One region of the Streptomyces sp. NPDC002580 genome, then DNA from elsewhere that is predicted to be linked to it. Evidence: riboswitches for the same ligand, from Rfam matches in the RefSeq annotation. Region 1 holds a riboswitch; each other region holds the start of a gene.
The links. A riboswitch is a leader RNA that binds a small molecule or an ion and turns the genes downstream of it on or off. The one in region 1 is predicted to bind cyclic di-AMP.
Positions count from the first base shown of each region.

Region 2: linked by a shared signal. The riboswitch ahead of ACFYW7_RS30605 (transglycosylase SLT domain-containing protein) and the one ahead of ACFYW7_RS10285 (peptidoglycan DD-metalloendopeptidase family protein) in region 1 are both predicted to bind cyclic di-AMP.
Region 3: linked by a shared signal. The riboswitch ahead of ACFYW7_RS17220 (transglycosylase family protein) and the one ahead of ACFYW7_RS10285 (peptidoglycan DD-metalloendopeptidase family protein) in region 1 are both predicted to bind cyclic di-AMP.
Region 4: linked by a shared signal. The riboswitch ahead of ACFYW7_RS11005 (M23 family metallopeptidase) and the one ahead of ACFYW7_RS10285 (peptidoglycan DD-metalloendopeptidase family protein) in region 1 are both predicted to bind cyclic di-AMP.

Region 1 covers NZ_JBIAQZ010000002.1:876,993-881,171, reverse strand. The annotation lists gene ACFYW7_RS10300 (helix-turn-helix domain-containing protein) at 1-631, shown strand, start outside; gene ACFYW7_RS10295 (DUF6126 family protein) at 658-774, shown strand; gene ACFYW7_RS10290 (tyrosine-protein phosphatase) at 819-1,616, opposite strand; cyclic di-AMP (ydaO/yuaA leader) riboswitch at 2,296-2,453, shown strand; gene ACFYW7_RS10285 (peptidoglycan DD-metalloendopeptidase family protein) at 2,458-3,372, shown strand; gene ACFYW7_RS10280 (SGNH/GDSL hydrolase family protein) at 3,698-4,179, shown strand, end outside.
Region 2 covers NZ_JBIAQZ010000011.1:154,982-159,160, forward strand. The annotation lists gene ACFYW7_RS30600 (HAD family hydrolase) at 1-700, shown strand, start outside; gene ACFYW7_RS30605 (transglycosylase SLT domain-containing protein) at 824-1,594, opposite strand; cyclic di-AMP (ydaO/yuaA leader) riboswitch at 1,598-1,758, opposite strand; partial or broken gene ACFYW7_RS30610 (CocE/NonD family hydrolase) at 2,203-3,754, opposite strand; gene ACFYW7_RS30615 (polyprenyl synthetase family protein) at 4,179-4,179, shown strand, end outside.
Region 3 covers NZ_JBIAQZ010000005.1:99,092-103,270, forward strand. The annotation lists gene eno (phosphopyruvate hydratase) at 1-1,058, opposite strand, end outside; gene ACFYW7_RS17220 (transglycosylase family protein) at 1,410-2,108, opposite strand; cyclic di-AMP (ydaO/yuaA leader) riboswitch at 2,113-2,307, opposite strand; gene ACFYW7_RS17225 (transglycosylase family protein) at 2,490-3,392, opposite strand; gene ACFYW7_RS17230 (cytochrome P450) at 3,642-4,179, opposite strand, start outside.
Region 4 covers NZ_JBIAQZ010000003.1:22,833-27,011, reverse strand. The annotation lists gene ACFYW7_RS11020 (dihydrofolate reductase family protein) at 1-119, shown strand, start outside; tRNA gene ACFYW7_RS11015 (tRNA-Met) at 280-353, shown strand; gene ACFYW7_RS11010 (PP2C family protein-serine/threonine phosphatase) at 506-1,696, shown strand; cyclic di-AMP (ydaO/yuaA leader) riboswitch at 2,000-2,157, shown strand; gene ACFYW7_RS11005 (M23 family metallopeptidase) at 2,168-3,208, shown strand; gene ACFYW7_RS11000 (aldo/keto reductase) at 3,518-4,179, shown strand, end outside.

The sequences.
Region 1 (4,179 bases):
CGCCGATCCAGTGGCGGCCGACGAGCCGTCCCCCGAGCTGCGCGCCGTGGCGCCCCAGCTCCGGGCACTGCGCCGCGCCGCCTCCCTCACCCTGGAGGCGGCGGCCCGTGATGCCGGGCTCTCACCCGCCCATCTCTCCCGGCTGGAGACCGGGCAGCGCCAGCCCTCGCTGCCGGTGCTGCTCACGCTGGCCCGCGTCTACGGTACGACGGTTTCCGAACTGCTCGGCGAGACGGTGGCCGACCGTGACGCGATCGTGCGGGCCGGCGACATGGAACCGGCCCCGGCGGGCGGCTGGACCTACTGGAAGGCCGGCGCGGCCGGCCGGGGCATGCAGGCGCTGCGCGTGCACGTCCCGTACGGCTCGCAGGGCGACATCGTGCGGGTCCATCCGGGCGAGGAGTGGCTGTATGTCCTCCAGGGGCGGCTCAGGCTGCGCCTCGGGGACACCGCGCACGTCCTGGAGCCCGGGGACAGTGCCCACTTCGACTCGCTCACCCCGCACCGCATCGCCGCCGCCGAGCGCGACGGGGCCGAGCTCCTCTTCGTACACACCCTGCTGCAGAGCCCCGTCGCCGCGCTGTGCCTCGGCCCGGCCGCCGGCCACCTCACCCCGGGAGAGACGTCATGACCGAACCCGTAGAACCCCGCCGGTCCATGGAGGAGAAGTTCCCGCGCGCCCTGTGGGTGCGGCTGATCATCTACGTCGCCGTCGGCCACGTCTTCGCGGCCTTCATCTACCTGCTCTTCACGCTGGGCGCGCACAACCAGTAGCGCCCGGACCCGGCGCGATCGGCGGGGGCCCGGGCCGCCCGGGCTCAGTCCAGGAGTCGCTCGCGCAGGCGTTCGCGCAGCTCGGGCGTCAGCCCCAGACCCTGTTCCAGATAGGTGTCGACGCCGCCCCAGGTCTCCTCGATCGTGTCGAACGCGGCCGTCAGGTACTCCGCGCGCGCGTCGAAGAGGGGGCTGAGCAGCTCCATGACCTCGGGGGAGTACGCGGCGGCCGAGGTGTTGCTGCGGCGCACCTTGTAGCGGCGGTGCGTGGCGTTCGACTCCAGGTAGTCGGCCACGATCGCGTCGCGCTCGACGCCGAGGGCGAGCAGGGTGACGGCGATGGACAGACCGGCCCGGTCCTTGCCGGCGGCGCAGTGCATCAGCGCGGGCACGCTGTCCTCGGTCAGCGCGCGCAGCACCTGGGAGTGCTCGGCGGTGCGCTCCTTGATGATCGTGCGGTAGGAGTTGATCATGCGGTTCGCGCCCTTGCCGTCGCCGAGGATCGCGTGCAGCTGGTCGAGGTCGCCGTCACGGACCATCTTCCAGAACTCGCTCCCGTCGGCCGGGTCGCTCAGCGGGAGATTCACGTTCCGGACGCCCGGCAGTTCGACGTCCGGGCCCTCCAGCCGCTGGTCCGCCGCGTTGCGGAAGTCGAAGATCGTGTGGAGTCCCAGGGAGATGAGGAACGCGGCGTCCTCCTCCGTGGCGTGCGCGAGGTGGCCGCTGCGGAACAGGTGCCCGTAGCGCACTCGTCGGCCGTCCGCGGTGGGCAGCCCGCCCACGTCGCGGAAGTTGCGCACTCCGCCGAGCTCGGGCTCGGTCGACGGGACCTGCTGCGTCACGGGGGCTCCTCCCCTTCGGCCGTCGGTGTCACCGGGCTGGACTCGGCGTCGATCGTCGGCAGTTGTCTTCGGCTCGCGCTCCCGACGATACGACATGGGTTCCTGGGGCAATGAGTCGTCCACAGGCGGTCACATGACACCCCGCACCACCCCCGGTGAGCGGCCGTGACGGGGCCGCGGAGCGAACCCCCGGCACGGCGCGCGCTCGCCGCGGCGGTACGGAGCTCCGCGGGGGATCCGGTCAGCCTGCCGCATAAAGCGTATGAACGTCATGGAATCGGCTGAATCGACCGAAGTGACGCGCCGGTGCGTCATGGTTCGAGTGCGAGCCGCACAAGGGGTCGGATGTGGAAGATATCCGCCGGTGTCGCATGTGGCCGTTCTGTCTGAATTGGTGGGTAAATTCCAACTGTCCCTGAAATGGGGTGTCGTGGGACAAGTCGCGTGAGGAGCGTCATATTCGTGACGATGCGTTGCCGTCGTCCTTTCTCAACCCGCCCGCATTCCCGGGCCGGTTGAGGGACCGGAAAGATCGTCATTCCACGGAGGGTGACGGCGAATACCGCATGGATCAAGAAAGGCGAGCGCACGGAAATCGCCCATAGTTGTCGACACGCTCGCATCTCGCTTACGTTCTGCCTCAATCCGGACGGACGCCCAATCCTGCCGCCGCCCGGAATCCGCACACTCACCCGTACACGGCAGGAGCGGGGGACCCACAGGTTTCGTGCCTGGTCCGGTCTCCGGAACAGGCTAGGGGTACAGCCGCGCAGCAGCGCGGCCGGGCATCTCCAGTCCGCACCCGACAGCTCACCCCGCAGGCGCCGGAGAGGAAATCGTCATGCCCGCGAAGGGTAAGCACCGCCGTCCCAAGTCCTTGCGAATCAGCCGCTCGATCGCCGTGGCCGGTACCGGTGGCGCCGCGCTCGCGCTGCCGCTGATGGGAGCCGCCGGCGCCCACGCCGCGACCCCGGCCGCCGTCACGCAGCACGTCGAGAAGGCCCCGGCCGCCGCTCCCGCCGCCGCGAAGGCCGGCACGAAGTCCGGCACGACGAAGACGTACGCCGTGAAGTCCGGCGACTACCTCTCGAAGATCGCCGACGAGCAGAACGTCAGCGGCGGCTGGAAGAAGATCTACTCCGACAACCGCTCCGCCATCGGCGGCGACCCGTCGCTGATCCACCCCGGCCTGAAGCTGTCGCTCGGCGAGAAGGCCGCCGCCACCGGCGCCACCCACGCGTCCACCCGGACGGCGGCCCCGGCCGCGAAGCCCGCCCAGGCGACCCAGGCCGCGAAGACCGCGGAGGCTGCCCCGGCCACCGAGTCGGCCCCCGCCGCCAACGGTTCCGGCTACACCCTGCCCGTCGAGGGCTCCGGCGTCGGCACCAGCTACAAGACCGCGGGCAGCATGTGGTCCAGCGGCTACCACACGGGCGTGGACTTCGTGGTCCCCACCGGCACCACCCTCAAGTCGATCGCCGCGGGCACCGTCGTCTCCGCGGGCTGGGGCGGCGCCTACGGCAACCAGGTCGTCATCCAGCACGCCGACGGCAAGTACTCCCAGTACGCGCACCTGTCGTCCCTGTCCGTCTCGGCCGGGCAGACCGTGACCGAGGGCCAGCAGATCGGCCTCTCCGGAGCGACCGGCAACGTCACCGGACCGCACCTGCACTTCGAGATCCGCACCACGCCGGACTACGGCTCGGACGTCGACCCCGTCGCGTACCTGCGCTCGCACGGTGTCACCGTCGGCTGACGCCGTGACCCGTACCCCCACCGCATCCTGCTCCTGACGGCAGGACCGCATCCGTAGGCCGGACCCCACGATCCCCGGGGTCCGGCCTGCGGTGTTTCCCGCACAAGGCGCGCGAACCCCCGTGGGGATTCCCCGCGTGATTTCCCGGCCCGAGTGTGATCGCTGCTTCAACAGCCCCTCTCGGGGCCCTATTCCAGAGTTGACCAACACTTGGTCAGTGGCTTATGTCACCGCCCGTCAACCCCTCCCTACGGTCGCGTAGCTCACATCGAAAGGTGAATGATGGCTCGATGTGGCAGACGATTCGAAGAGTGACAACAGATCAGTGATCGGGTCGTACGTGGCGGTGGGGGACAGCTTCACCGAAGGCGTCGGCGACCCTGGCCCCGACGGGGCCTTCGTCGGTTGGGCGGACCGCTTCGCGGTGCTTCTCGCGGACCGGCGGCCCGAGGGCGACTTCGACTACACCAATCTCGCCGTGCGCGGCAAACTGCTCGACCAGATCGTCGAGACCCAGCTCGTGCGGGCCAAGGAACTCGGCCCGGACATGGTCTCGTTCTGCGCGGGCGGCAACGACATCATCCGGCCCGGTACCGACCCCGACGAGGTCGCGGAGCGCTTCGAGCGCGCGGTCGCCGACCTCACCTCCGCCGTCGGCACCGTCATGGTGACCACCGGCTTCGACACCCGTGACGTCCCCGTGCTCAAGCATCTGCGCGGCAAGATCGCCACGTACAACGGACACGTGCGGGCCATCGCGGACCGCTACGGCTGTCCCGTCCTCGACCTCTGGTCCCTGAAGACCAT
Region 2 (4,179 bases), on a different contig from region 1:
CCAGGCGGGTGCCCGGCACCTCGTGGTGACGGGCCGCCCCGCGCCGCGCGTGCGACCGCTGCTCGACGAACTCGGCGGTGAGGGACTGGCGGTGTGCGGACAGGGGGCGCAGCTGTACGACGCCGGGGCGGACCGGATGCTCTGGTCGGTGACCCTGGACAGGGAACTGGCGGAGACGGCGCTCGGCAAGATCGAGGCGGAGGTCGGGATGCTGTACGCGGCGGTCGACCAGGACGGCGTGGACGGGCTGACGCTCATCGAGCCGGGGTACGTGATGCCGCATCCGACCCTGCCGGCGGTGCGGGTGCGGCGGCGGGACGACCTCTGGTCGGAGCCGATCAGCAAGGTGCTGCTCCGTCACCCCTTGTTGTCCGACGACGAGTTGGCGTCGGCGGCGCGAGGAGTGGTCGGCTCGCTCGCGACGGTCACGATGTCCGGGCCCGGCACCGTCGAACTCCAGCCATGCGGGGTGACCAAGGCGACGGGCCTCGCTCTGGCGGCGGCGCATCTGGGGCTCAGCCCCTCGGCGACGCTCGCCTTCGGAGACATGCCCAACGACATCCCGATGTTCGACTGGGCCGCCCGTGGCGTGGCGATGGCCAACGCCCATCCGGAACTGAAGGCGGTGGCCGACGAGGTCACGCTGTCGAACGAGGACGACGGGATCGCGGTCGTCCTGGAGCGCCTCTTCGGCTTCTAGGGGTCGTCGGCCGAGGGGCCCGACGCCGGCGAGTCGGCGTGCGGCGCCCACGACGACGCACCCGTCGGCGGGCCCGGGTACGGGCCGCCGACGGGTGCGGGTGCGATCGGTGCCGCGGTGTGATCAGTAGGCGCCGTTGACGTTGTCGATGGAGCCGTAGGTCTTGGCCGCGTAGTTGCAGGCCGCGGTGATGTTCGCGACCGGGTCGTAGGGGTCCATCGACGTGCCGGGGACGTGGAAGGCCCGGAACGTGGGGTCGATGACCTGGAGCAGGCCCTTGGAGGGGGTGCCCGCGACGGCGTTGGAGTCCCAGTTGTTGATGGCGAGCGGGTTGCCGGACGACTCGCGCATCACGTTGCGGTGGATGCCGTCGTAGCTGCCCGGGATGCCGTGCTGGGCCATGATGTCCAGCGAGTGCTTGATCCAGCCGTCGAGGTCGTTCGTGTACGTCTTGGCGGAGGCCTGGACGGCCGTCGTCGCGGCCTTCTTGGCGACTGCCGGGGTGGCCTTCGCCGTCGTGCCCGCGGCCGTCGGCTTCAGCGTCTTCGTGCCCACGGTCAGCTTCAGGCCCGGGCTGATCAACGCGGGGTTGTCGCCGATGACGGCGCGGTTCGCCTGGTACAGCTTCTTCCAGCCGCCGCTCTCGGGGTGCTTCTGCGCCACCTTGGAGAGGGTGTCACCCGCGACCACCTTGTAGGTGATGAGCTGGACGTTGGGGACCACCGCGGTCTTCGCGGCCTTGGTGACCTGGGGGGCCTGCGCCGGGGTGGCCGCGTGGGCGCCGGTCGCGCTCACGAGCGGGAGGGCGAGGGCTATGCCACCCGTACCGGCGGCGATCATGCCCCGAGTGATGATGTTGGACTTCGTGTGGCGGTGCTTGCCTCGTGCGGGCATGACTGGTGTCCTCTCCGACGCCTGCGAGGTGAGCTGTCGGGTTCGGGCGGGAGATGCCCGGCCGCGTTTTCGGGCGCGGCTTCACCCCAGCCGGTCCGGTGTGTCCGGATCGGCGGCTTACCTGTGGTTCCCCCGCTCCTGCCGTGCGTGGGTGGGTGGGTTTCCGGGCGGCGGCAGGATTCGGCGATCCGCCCGGGATCGACGGAAACGTATGCGAGAGCACATGTCCGGAACAAGGCCAGATTTGGCTTTGAAGATCTATTTCGCCTGTTTAGAGCCAGGGGGAAACGTCCGATTAAGGCGGAATTGAATCCTCAACTTGCCTTTGGTGAACGGGTTGGCGGGGGAGGGGTGCGAGGCGGCGGACCGGTTCGCGGGTGACTCAACTCACGAGGTCGAGGGTCATCAACGCGGCATGCCGGGCAAGTCGGGCATTGCGCCCTTGGGGGTGGGGTGTCGGGACGCCTCAAGGCGCCCGGCGAGCCCCTTGCGGAGGGGTGCGGGCCGCGGGGCGCGTGGCAGGGTCGGACCAGGGCGGGTGACGTCGTGCGCCGAGGGGGCGACGAGAGGGAACTCCCTTACCCGTAAGCCCTGTTCGTCCGGTTCTGTCAGCCGGCCGTGCGCGGGGTCCTCTTCTCCCGGGTCCGGTGGAAGACGACCTCGTCGCCGTCCTTGCGGACGAGCTCGTCGGACAGGACGAAGTCCCGCGCGTCGCACCTGATGGCGGAGGTCGTCTCGACGCGGGCGTCCCACGGCAGGTCCGGGCGGTGCAGCCGGATCGACCAGGTCGAGCGGGCGCGGGCGGACGACGGGTCCGACTCGTCGATCGTGTACGTCTCCCGCGCGTCCTCCGTGTGTTCGAGGCCGTCGGGATGCACGCGGGTGCCGCCGTGGCGCGGGTTCGCCTCGAGGCGCCAGGTGCCCGCGGCCACGTCGCGCAAAACCAGGCGCCGCGGGCGCGGTTCGTCCAGCGTCTCGGAGTCGGTCGCGCCGAGGGGCTCCGCCTCCTCCGGTTCCCCGAACGTGATGGACGGGTCCGACGCCCTTGTCCGTAAGGGGAGTTCGAGGGTGCTGCCGATCGGTTCGAGGGTGAAGCCCGCCGCCGAGCCCGGCCGCGGCCAGATCCAGGGCCAGTACGCCGAGGAGACGCTCAGCCGGATGCGGTGGCCCGCCGGGAACGCGTAGCCGATGGCGGACAGGTCGAACATCACGTTCTCCGTGGTGCCCGGACTCCAGGGGACCGTCCGGTCGCGGTCCCGGCGGGCCGACAGGTTCAGGGCGCCGCGGGTGACGAGGGTGGACGCTCCGTCCGGGGCCACGTCGCACAGGCGGGCGATCACCTGGCCCCCGGGTGGGCCGGACGTCAGCCGCAGTGAGACCCGAGGGCGGCCCAGCACCCAGGTCTCCGCCGGCACCGCGAACTCGAAGCAGGCCGACCGGGCGTCCTCCTCCCGCTGGTCCGGCGGCAGGTCGGCGTCGTCGCCGGAGGGGAGGAGGCGGCCCGCGTCGATCCCCGTGTGCTGAGGGGACCGCACCGGCACCGGGGCACCCTGGAGCGCGTACGCGACCTGGGTCACCGAGGGCGAGGGCCAGGCCGGGCCGCCGACCCGGCGGCCCGCAAGGTCCCCGTGCACGGCCGCCGGGGGGTGCGCGTCCATCACGTACGAACGCAGGAGAGGAGCGGAGAGCGCGCCGGTGTCCTCTTCCCGGAGCCGGTGGTCCCACCAGCGCAGCGTCTCCTGGCGGCTCGGGCGCGGGAGCGGCGATGCGGAGGGAGTCGCAGCCGCCCCAGGCGATCCCGAACATGCCGACCCTGCCGGTGCACCAGGACCGGTCGGCCGGCCAGCCGATCACTTCCACGCCGTCGGCCGGCTCGGTCTCCGAGCACCCGTCCGTCGGCGCGCCCTCCGAGTTGCCGTACCCGCGCGTGTCCACGCGGACGGAGGCGTAACCATGACCGGCGTACCAGGGGTGCCGCTGCCGGTCGCGCGGGGCCGTCCCGTCGGTCGGGCGATGCGGGTGGTACTCCAGGAGCGCCGGCCGGTACGGGGTCCTCGGTCAGCGGAGGCCAGATCCTGGCGTACAGACGGGTGCCGTCCGAGAGGGGGACGAGGACGTCCTCGTGAGTGATCTCGTGGGGAAGGACGTACGGATACGCATGGGCGTCACCTCGGAGGACGGGGTGCATCGTGTGGCGCGGCCGGGGAAGAGAGGAGAGGAGGGGCGCGGGCGGGCCTGGCTCGTTCCGGCGGGGCTGCGGGACGCGGTCAGCCCTTCCGGGGACTTCTCCGTGGGGCGTCGGACACCGGTCCAAATCTACTGATCATGAACATACCGCCGGTGATCCGCATGTGCCCGCGCGTCGGGGTACTCGTCGTTGGGGCGGGCAGGTACATCTCGTGTGCCTTACGGGTGTACTCCCGTATACCTGCTGGCGGAGCGAAGTCGGCCAGGGGACGGTGGGCGCTCGTGGTGATCGAAACGTGACCGGATACGCTGACTTGAGTGATGGCAGCGACACATCGACAAACCGTGTCATCGACCGAGTTCGCCATGTGATCGTCAGCAGACAGGAGAACCTCTCG
Region 3 (4,179 bases), on a different contig from region 1:
ATCTCGACGGCGTCCAGCGTCTCGGTCAGCGAGCCGATCTGGTTCACCTTGACGAGCAGGGCGTTCGCGGAGCCCTCCTCGATGCCGCGGGCCAGACGCTCCGGGTTGGTGACGAAGAGGTCGTCGCCGACGATCTGGACCTTGTCGCCCAGCTTGTCGGTGATGACCTTCCAGCCGGCCCAGTCGTCCTCGTACAGCGGGTCCTCGATGGAGACGAGCGGGTACGCGGAGACGAGCTCCTCGTAGTACTCGGTCATCTCGGCGGCCGAGCGGGACTTGCCCTCGAACTCGTACTTGCCGTCCTTGTAGAACTCGGACGCGGCGACGTCGAGCGCGAGCGCGATCTGCTCGCCGGGGACGTAACCGGCCTGCTTGATGGCCTCGAGGATGAGGTCCAGCGCGGCGCGGTTCGACTCCAGGTTCGGGGCGAAGCCGCCCTCGTCGCCGAGGCCGGTGGACAGGCCCTTGGTCTTCAGCACCTTCTTGAGGGTGTGGTAGACCTCGGCGCCCCAGCGCAGCGCCTCGGAGAAGGACTCCGCGCCGATCGGGGCGATCATGAACTCCTGGATGTCCACGTTCGAGTCGGCGTGCGACCCGCCGTTCAGGATGTTCATCATCGGAACGGGCAGCAGGTGCGCGTTCGGGCCGCCCAGGTAGCGGAAGAGCGGGAGGTCGGACGCCTCGGAAGCGGCGTGCGCGACGGCGAGCGAGACGCCGAGGATGGCGTTGGCGCCGAGCGAGCCCTTGTTGTCGGTGGCGTCCAGGTCGAACATCGCCTGGTCGATCAGGCGCTGCTCGGTGGCGTCGTAGCCGACGAGCTCCGGGCCGATCTGCTCGATGACGGCGAGGACGGCCTTCTCGACACCCTTGCCGAGGTAGCGGTTGGGGTCACCGTCGCGGAGCTCGATGGCCTCGAAGGCGCCGGTGGAAGCGCCGGACGGAACGGCGGCACGACCCGTGCTGCCGTCGTCGAGGCCGACCTCGACCTCGACCGTGGGGTTGCCTCGGGAGTCCAGGATTTCCCGGGCTACGACGACGTCGATGGACGGCACGAGCATCTCCTTATTGGGATGTGACGCGATTACGCGGGGCTCGGCAGCCCCGCGGGATGAGCCTAACCGGCCCAGGGGGATCGGCCAGCCGATCGACCACCCCTCGGGCAGAACTGAGAGTACATATTGTTCCTGAACTAAACAAAGAAGAAATGAAAAACCCCGCTCCGGTGCGTACGGGGGAGAACGCACCGGAGCGGGGAGCCCGGGGGAACGGGGGCCCTCACCGGGCCTTTCCCAAAAAGGCCCGGCCAGGGAGGGGAGAGCTGTCGCTCGGCCCGGAGAGGGCCGAGCGCCGCCGGGGAGGTGGTCGCCGTCCGCCGAAAGCGACCGTCACCGACCGGCGCGCCGCGGCACTCAGCCGAGGTGCAGCTGCTGGCCCGGGTAGATGAAGTCGGCGTCGGCGACGATGTCCTTGTTCAGCTTGAACAGCTTCTGCCAGCCGCCCTTGACGTGCTTCTTCTCGGCGATCGAGCTGAGGGTGTCACCCTTGACGACCTTGTACTCGCCGTCACCCTTCTTGACCTTCTTGCCGGTCGGGGTGGTGACGGTCTTCTGCGCGGCCGGGCGCTCCGCGGAACGGGAGACGGGCTGCTCCGTCGTCCGGGTGGCGGTGTCCTGCGAGGCGCTCGACGAGGAGGAGCCGGAGGGGGTCGACGGGGTCGAGGTGCCACCGGTGTACGCGGCGCTCGACAGGCCGACGCCGCAGGTCGGCCAGGCGCCCTTGCCCTGCCCGGCGAGGACCTTCTCGCCGATGGTGATCTGCTGCGACTTCGAGGCCTGGTCGGCGGTGGCGGCGTAGGCGGTGCCGCCGTACGCGGCCCACGTGGAGGCCGAGAACTGCAGGCCGCCGTAGTAGCCGTTGCCGGTGTTGATCGACCAGTTGCCGCCGGCCTCGCACTGGGCGACGGCGTCCCACTCGGAGGCGGTGGCCGCGGAGGCGTTGCCGGCCGCCATCAGCGGGGCGGCGATGGCGACGCCGGTGACGCCGGCGAGCGTGGCGACGCGGGTGGCCTTGTTCGGACGGCGGTGCTTGCCCTTGCCGGAAAACAGCATGGAGTGATCCCCTCACCGACGCCTGCGAGGTGAGCTGTCGGGTTCGGGCCGGTTGAGTTGCCCGGCCGCGTCCCCTCGGTCCTGGTCTCCAGGACGTCCGGCACGCGGCTTAACCCCAAGCCGTCCCCGGGTGTCTCTCAACTCCCGGACGCGGCGCTTACCTTGGGTCCCCCGCTCCTGCCTACGGCGCTTGACGCGACGAGTGTTCCCGTACGGCCGCTGGCAGGATTCGGCGTTGCGATCGTCGGGGCCCGCTGTGGCGAGCGGTCCGACCGTAAGCAGTCGATCGGCGGAATTTCAAAGACGATCAGGGCTTCTGAGACCCATCTCTCACTTCCGCCAAACCGGACATTCCACGGCGAATCGTGACGCGAACTCCCCCTACTGCTGGAGCGTTTCGACGGTGACGGCGATGCTCCGACCAGGCACGACGAGGCCGGGACCGGCGTCCGCGGCGTCCTCGTCGGCGGTGGACAGGTTGCCCCATCCGCTGTCGAGGAGAAGGGAGTCGGAGGAACCCGAGAGGCCGTCCGTGACGTACAGGTCGTCGAGGACGTCGCGCGAGGCGTGCCGACCGACGGCGACATCGCCTCGGCTGTCGGCCGCCCGCTCGGCGGCACTGTCGCCGCGGTGCCGCCCGGCACCGGTGCTCTCGTCGTCGGAAGCCCCCGAAGAGGCGCCCTTCTTGCCCGACTTGCCCGACTTGTCACCTTCGGTGGCCGTCTTGTCGGAGCTGTCGGAGCTCTGCGAAGCACTGGGTTCCGGAGTGGCGTCCGAGGAGTCACCCGAAGCGGACGAACCATAGGAAGGGGTCGAGTCGGGCTCGGTCGACAGACCGGACGACCCGTATCCGCCCGACTCGCTCCCGGCATCGCCCTCGACACCCGTGTCGACCTGGACGTCACCCGAGCTCGTACCGAGCCCGGAGAGCGGCCCGCAGGTCGGCCAGGCCGCGAGGCCCCGGTCGTCGAGCAGTCGCTCCGCGACGGCTATCTGCTGCGAGCGGCTGGCCTGGTCGGCCTGCGGGGCGTACTCGAGGCCGCCGTGCGCCTCCCAGTCGTCCTGGGACAGCTGAAGCCCGCCGTAGTACCCGTTCTCGCTGTCGGAGCTCCACGCACCGCCGCTCTCGCACTGCGCCACCCGGTCCCAGGTGTTCCCGTCGGCCGCGCTGGCACTCGACGCCGCGAGCAGCGGAATGGCGATGGCCGATCCGGCCACCCCCGCGGCGACGATGAGAGCAGGTGCCTGACGAGGGCGACGGTGACGGCCGTTCCCGGAGAGCATCTGGAAACCTTTCGCGTGACGGCGGGTGACTACGACGACTCCCACGAAGTGCTCGGTGCGGGTGTCGCGTTGATGGGTGAACGTAGTCGCACTCGATCACTTGTCACAAGTCGATGCAGTACAGATCACGTGAAGATCACAAAATTGATGGACCATCACGTTCCGGTAGCCGCGAGGGCACCCTTTCCGGTATTCGGAAGAAATCCTTCGGCGAAGGTGTCGAAGGGTCACCGATGCGCCGTTCAGGGCCTATTTGACCGGGGTGAACTCCACCGGAAGCGTGCGCAATCCACGCATAATCAGCCCTCCGCGCCAGCGCAGATCAGCCGAATCCACCCCAAGCCGAAGGTCGGGCAGGCGGTTGAGGAGCGTACCGATGGCGGTCTGCCCCTCCAGCCGGGCGAGCGGCGCACCCAGGCAGTAGTGGATGCCGTGCCCGTAGCCCACGTGCTGATTGTCACTCCGTGCGAGATCGAGCGTGTCCGGCCGCTCGAACCGTTCGGGGTCCCGGTCCGCGGCGGCGAGAACCACGAGCACGGGATCACCGGCCGAGATGACCTGCCCGCCGATCCGCACGTCCTCCGTCGCGAACCGCCAGGTGGCCAGTTCCACGGGCCCGTCGTAGCGCAGGAGTTCCTCCACACCGGTCTCGAGCAGCCCGCTCTCCCCGGCCGCGAGGGAGGCCTGGAGGCGGGCCCGCTGCCCGGGATGGGTCAGCAGGGCGTGCATCCCGTTGCCGATGAGATTGACCGTGGTCTCGAAACCGGCGAAGAGAAGGATGAAGGCC
Region 4 (4,179 bases), on a different contig from region 1:
TCGCCGAGGCGGGCGCGGACGTCGTCGTCCTCCCCGAGTGCGCGGAGCGCGCCGAGGCCCCCAACCGGCATCTGCGGGGCGGGGCCCCGGAGCGTGCGTCGGGGGACGGCCTGTCCTAGTCGCGTCGCCCGCCGAGCTCCCGCCGGTCGCCGGTCGCCCTGTACGGGCGCCGGATGCCGGGCGGGGCGGACGGCGGGGGCGCCCGCGGCCGCTGCTGGAGGGGCGCGAATCGGCGCGTGTGAATCGGGTCCCGCGAATGGCGTACACTGGTTTCAACGACGCGGGGTGGAGCAGCTCGGTAGCTCGCTGGGCTCATAACCCAGAGGTCGCAGGTTCAAATCCTGTCCCCGCTACTGAAGGCCAAGGGCCGGAACTCGGATTCACGAGTTCCGGCCCTTGGTGTTTGTCCGGAAGTCGGTTCCCGGAGCCCGATCTCCGTTCGCCGCCGTCCCCCGGTCGGGCCACACCGGTCGCCCGCGGCCTCCCCTCCGGGTCTGCTGGACGAGTGGGGCAGCCAGGAGGCGAGCAGCGGACCGGGGAACTCCCCGACCGGACCGGCGGACGGCCGGCCGGTGCCCCCGGGCCGGGAGCCGTCCCGCCGACCGGACCGGCGGGCACGACGTCCCGCAGGATCTGGCTCGCGCGTACGGGCGTCCGGGTCCTGCCCGCCCTGCTGGTCGTCGCCGGATTCCTCTACGACTACTTCACTCCCTCGGCGTTCACCGCGGCCCCGCTCTTCACCGCCGCGCCGCTGGTCGCCGCGCCCCTGTACTCGCTGCGCGGCACCGTCCTCACCGGCGCCCTCGCCGTCGGCGCCGTGCTCGTCGTCCACCTCGTGCTCGGCATCGTCACGCAGGTCGACGCGGTCACCGAACTCGTCACCGTGGCGACGGCCGCCGTCCTCGCGGTCCTCATCAACATCCTCGTCCGGCGCGGTGACGAACGGCTGGCCTCCGTCCGGGAGATCGCCGAGTTCGCGCAGCGCGCCGTGCTGCCCGAGCCCGACGCGCGGATCGGCGGTCTCGACGTCGCGGCGCGGTACGAGGCGGCGCAGGCGGACGCGTCCATCGGCGGTGACCTGTACGCGGCGCAGGACTCCCCGCACGGCGTACGGCTGGTCGTCGGCGACGTGTGCGGGAAGGGGATGACCGCGGTGGCCGCCGTCGCGGTGGTGATCGGCGCGTTCCGGGAGGCGGCCGAACAGGAGGCGACCCTGGAGGCCGTCGCGCGGCGACTGGAGCGGGCGCTGACCCGGGAGGGCACCCGGCGCGACAGCGTCGACGTGTTCGAGGGGTTCACCACCGCGGTCCTCGCGGAGATCCCGTACGACGAGGACGTCGTGCGCGTCGTCAACCGCGGCCATCCGCCGCCCCTGCTCCTGCACCCCGACGGGACCCTCGTCACGCTCTCGACCGAACCCTTCGCGCTGCCCCTCGGGATGGGCGCGCTGGGCACCTGGCCCGACCGCGCGACGCCCGCCCCGTTTCCGCGCGGGACGACTTTGCTCCTCCACACCGACGGACTGTCCGAGGCCCGTGACCGGGACGGGGAGTTCTACGATCCGGCCGCGCGGCTGGCCGGCCGGACCTTTCCCGGTCCGGACGTCGTGCTGAGCGTCCTCGCCGAGGAGGTCCGCCGGCACACGGGCGGTGCCCTGTCGGACGACATGGCGCTGCTCGCCGTCCGGCGCTCCTGAGACGGGCTCGCCCGGGATGCCGGGACCGCTCGGGCGCCCCGCCGGGCAGGGCGCGCACGGCTCACCACGCCGCTGTCACGAGGAGTGACCGGACCGTACCCCTCCGCGCAACAACTGACGCGCTGTCAAATAAATTCATTGGGGCGGCGCGTGGTCAACTCGCCCGTTTTTCATCGTTCATGACCCCAAAGTCCTGGCCGAACGGCGTTAATGATCAGTCAGAACAGCTTGGAATCCGGTACCGGAGTCTATTAACGTTCGATAACGCAGCGCGGTCGTCCCAGCCGTCACAAGCGACGGCTCCGTGCGCACGCGTCGAATCCCGAAAGGGAACCGGGGAACCACTAATTTGGGGTGAATCGAGCGTCTCGCGCCGTGGAAACACGGTCGCCTCACGCGCGTAGGAGACCTTCCTGCTCCGAACCCGTCAGCTAACCCGGTAGACGAGAAGGAAGGAAAGGAGTGCGCCAGGTGGCGTCCGACCGGCCCGCTCAGCCAACCTCGTCACCGCCGAGTGACACGCACACCTTCGGCTACTCCTCCGGCAAGGACGAGGGTCCCTGGGAGGAATGGAATCCCACCGAGGACTCCCTCGCTCCCGTCCGCGGCCGGCACCGTGTGGGCAAGCAGCGCGGTGGGGGACTCGCCCGCAGCTCCACGGTCCTCGGTGTCGGGGTCATCGCCGCCGTCGGCGCGGGTGGCATGGCCACCGCCGCACCCGGCAAGGCGCCCGTCTCGATCTCGCTGCCCGACCTGTCGTCGGTCACCGACTCCGCCAAGGCCCTGATATCGGACGGCGGATCCAGTACTCCCCAGGGTTCCACGACCCCGCTCACGACCGCCGGTCTGACCCACGCCGACACGGCCGACGGAGCCACCGACGCCGGTGAGGCGCTGCGCTCCCGCATCATGCAGCAGGCCGAGTCGCAGCAGAACCAGGTCGACAGCGCCAAGCAGCAGGCGGCCCAGACCGCCGCCGCGAAGAAGGCCGTCGCGCTCGCCACCGAGCAGCAGGACGCCGCCGAGGCCAAGGAAGCCGCCGCGAAGCAGAAGGCGGAGGACGAGGCCAAGGCGAAGATCGAGGCCGCGCGCCTCGCCGAACTCGCCAAGAGCTACACGCTGCCGACCTCCTCGTACACCCTGACCTCGACCTTCGGCGAGGCCGGTGCCCTGTGGTCCTCCGGCTACCACACCGGTCTCGACTTCGCGGCGCCCACCGGCACGCTCATCAAGGCGGTCCACAGCGGCACCATCACCGAGGCCGGCTGGGCCGGGTCGTACGGCTACCGCACGATCCTCACCCTCGACGACGGTACGGAGCTGTGGTTCTGCCACCAGTCGTCGATCAGCGCCAGCGTGGGCCAGAAGGTCGCCACCGGTGATGTCATCGGACGCGTCGGCGCCACGGGCAACGTCACCGGAGCGCACCTCCACCTCGAGGTCCACGCCGGTGGTGCCGCCACCGGGATCGACCCGATGGCGTGGCTCCAGAGCAAGGGCCTCAACCCCTGACCCGTACGGACCGCCGCGTTCGTACGGAGTCCCGGCCTCTGGTGCGGTCCTGACCTCGTACCGGTGCTGACGCTCCGAGGGCTCCCGGCCGTACGGCCCCGATGCCCGCGGATCCCGGTCGGCGCGGACCGGGACGTACGGTCGTCGGCCCCGCACGTCCCCTGTTCTCCGGCGGTCCTGACGGCATCCCCCTCCCGACGTCAGGGCCGCCGGTCCGCCGCCGGCCCGGGGCGGCGAAGGCGTACGCGAACCATCGGTCCGCCCAACTGATTGCGGAATACATCAATTCGGTGCCGGGTTGATTCCGGCATGACTTCTCTTCGCAAGCTCGGCGCCTCCGACCTCGAGGTCTTTCCCCTCTCCCTCGGCGGCAACGTCTTCGGCTGGACCGCCGACGAGACCCGTTCCTTCGCCGTGCTCGACGCCTACGCGGCCGCGGGCGGCAACTTCCTCGACACGGCCGACTCCTACTCGGCGTGGGCCGGGGGCAACCAGGGCGGCGAGTCCGAGACGGTCATCGGCAGGTGGCTGAAGTCGCGCGGCAACCGCGCGGACATCGTGGTGGCCACCAAGGTCAGCCAGCACCCCGAGTACCCGGGGCTGTCCGGGGCCAACATCAAGGCGGCGGCGGATGCTTCGCTGCGCCGCCTGGGCACCGACCACATCGACCTCTACTACACGCACTTCGACAAGCCGGACGTGCCGGTCGACGAGATCATCGGCGCCCTCGACGAACTGGTCAGGGCCGGCAAGGTGCGGTACATCGCGGCCTCCAACATCTCGCCCGAGCGGCTCCAGGAGTCCCTCGACCTCTCCGACCGTGAGGGCCTCGCGCGGTACGTCGCGCTCCAGCCGCACTACAACCTGGTCTCGCGCGACACCTACGAGGGTGCCCTCCAGGACATCGCCTCCCGGGCCGGCCTGGCCGCCGTCCCCTATTACGGCCTCGCCTCCGGTTTCCTCACCGGCAA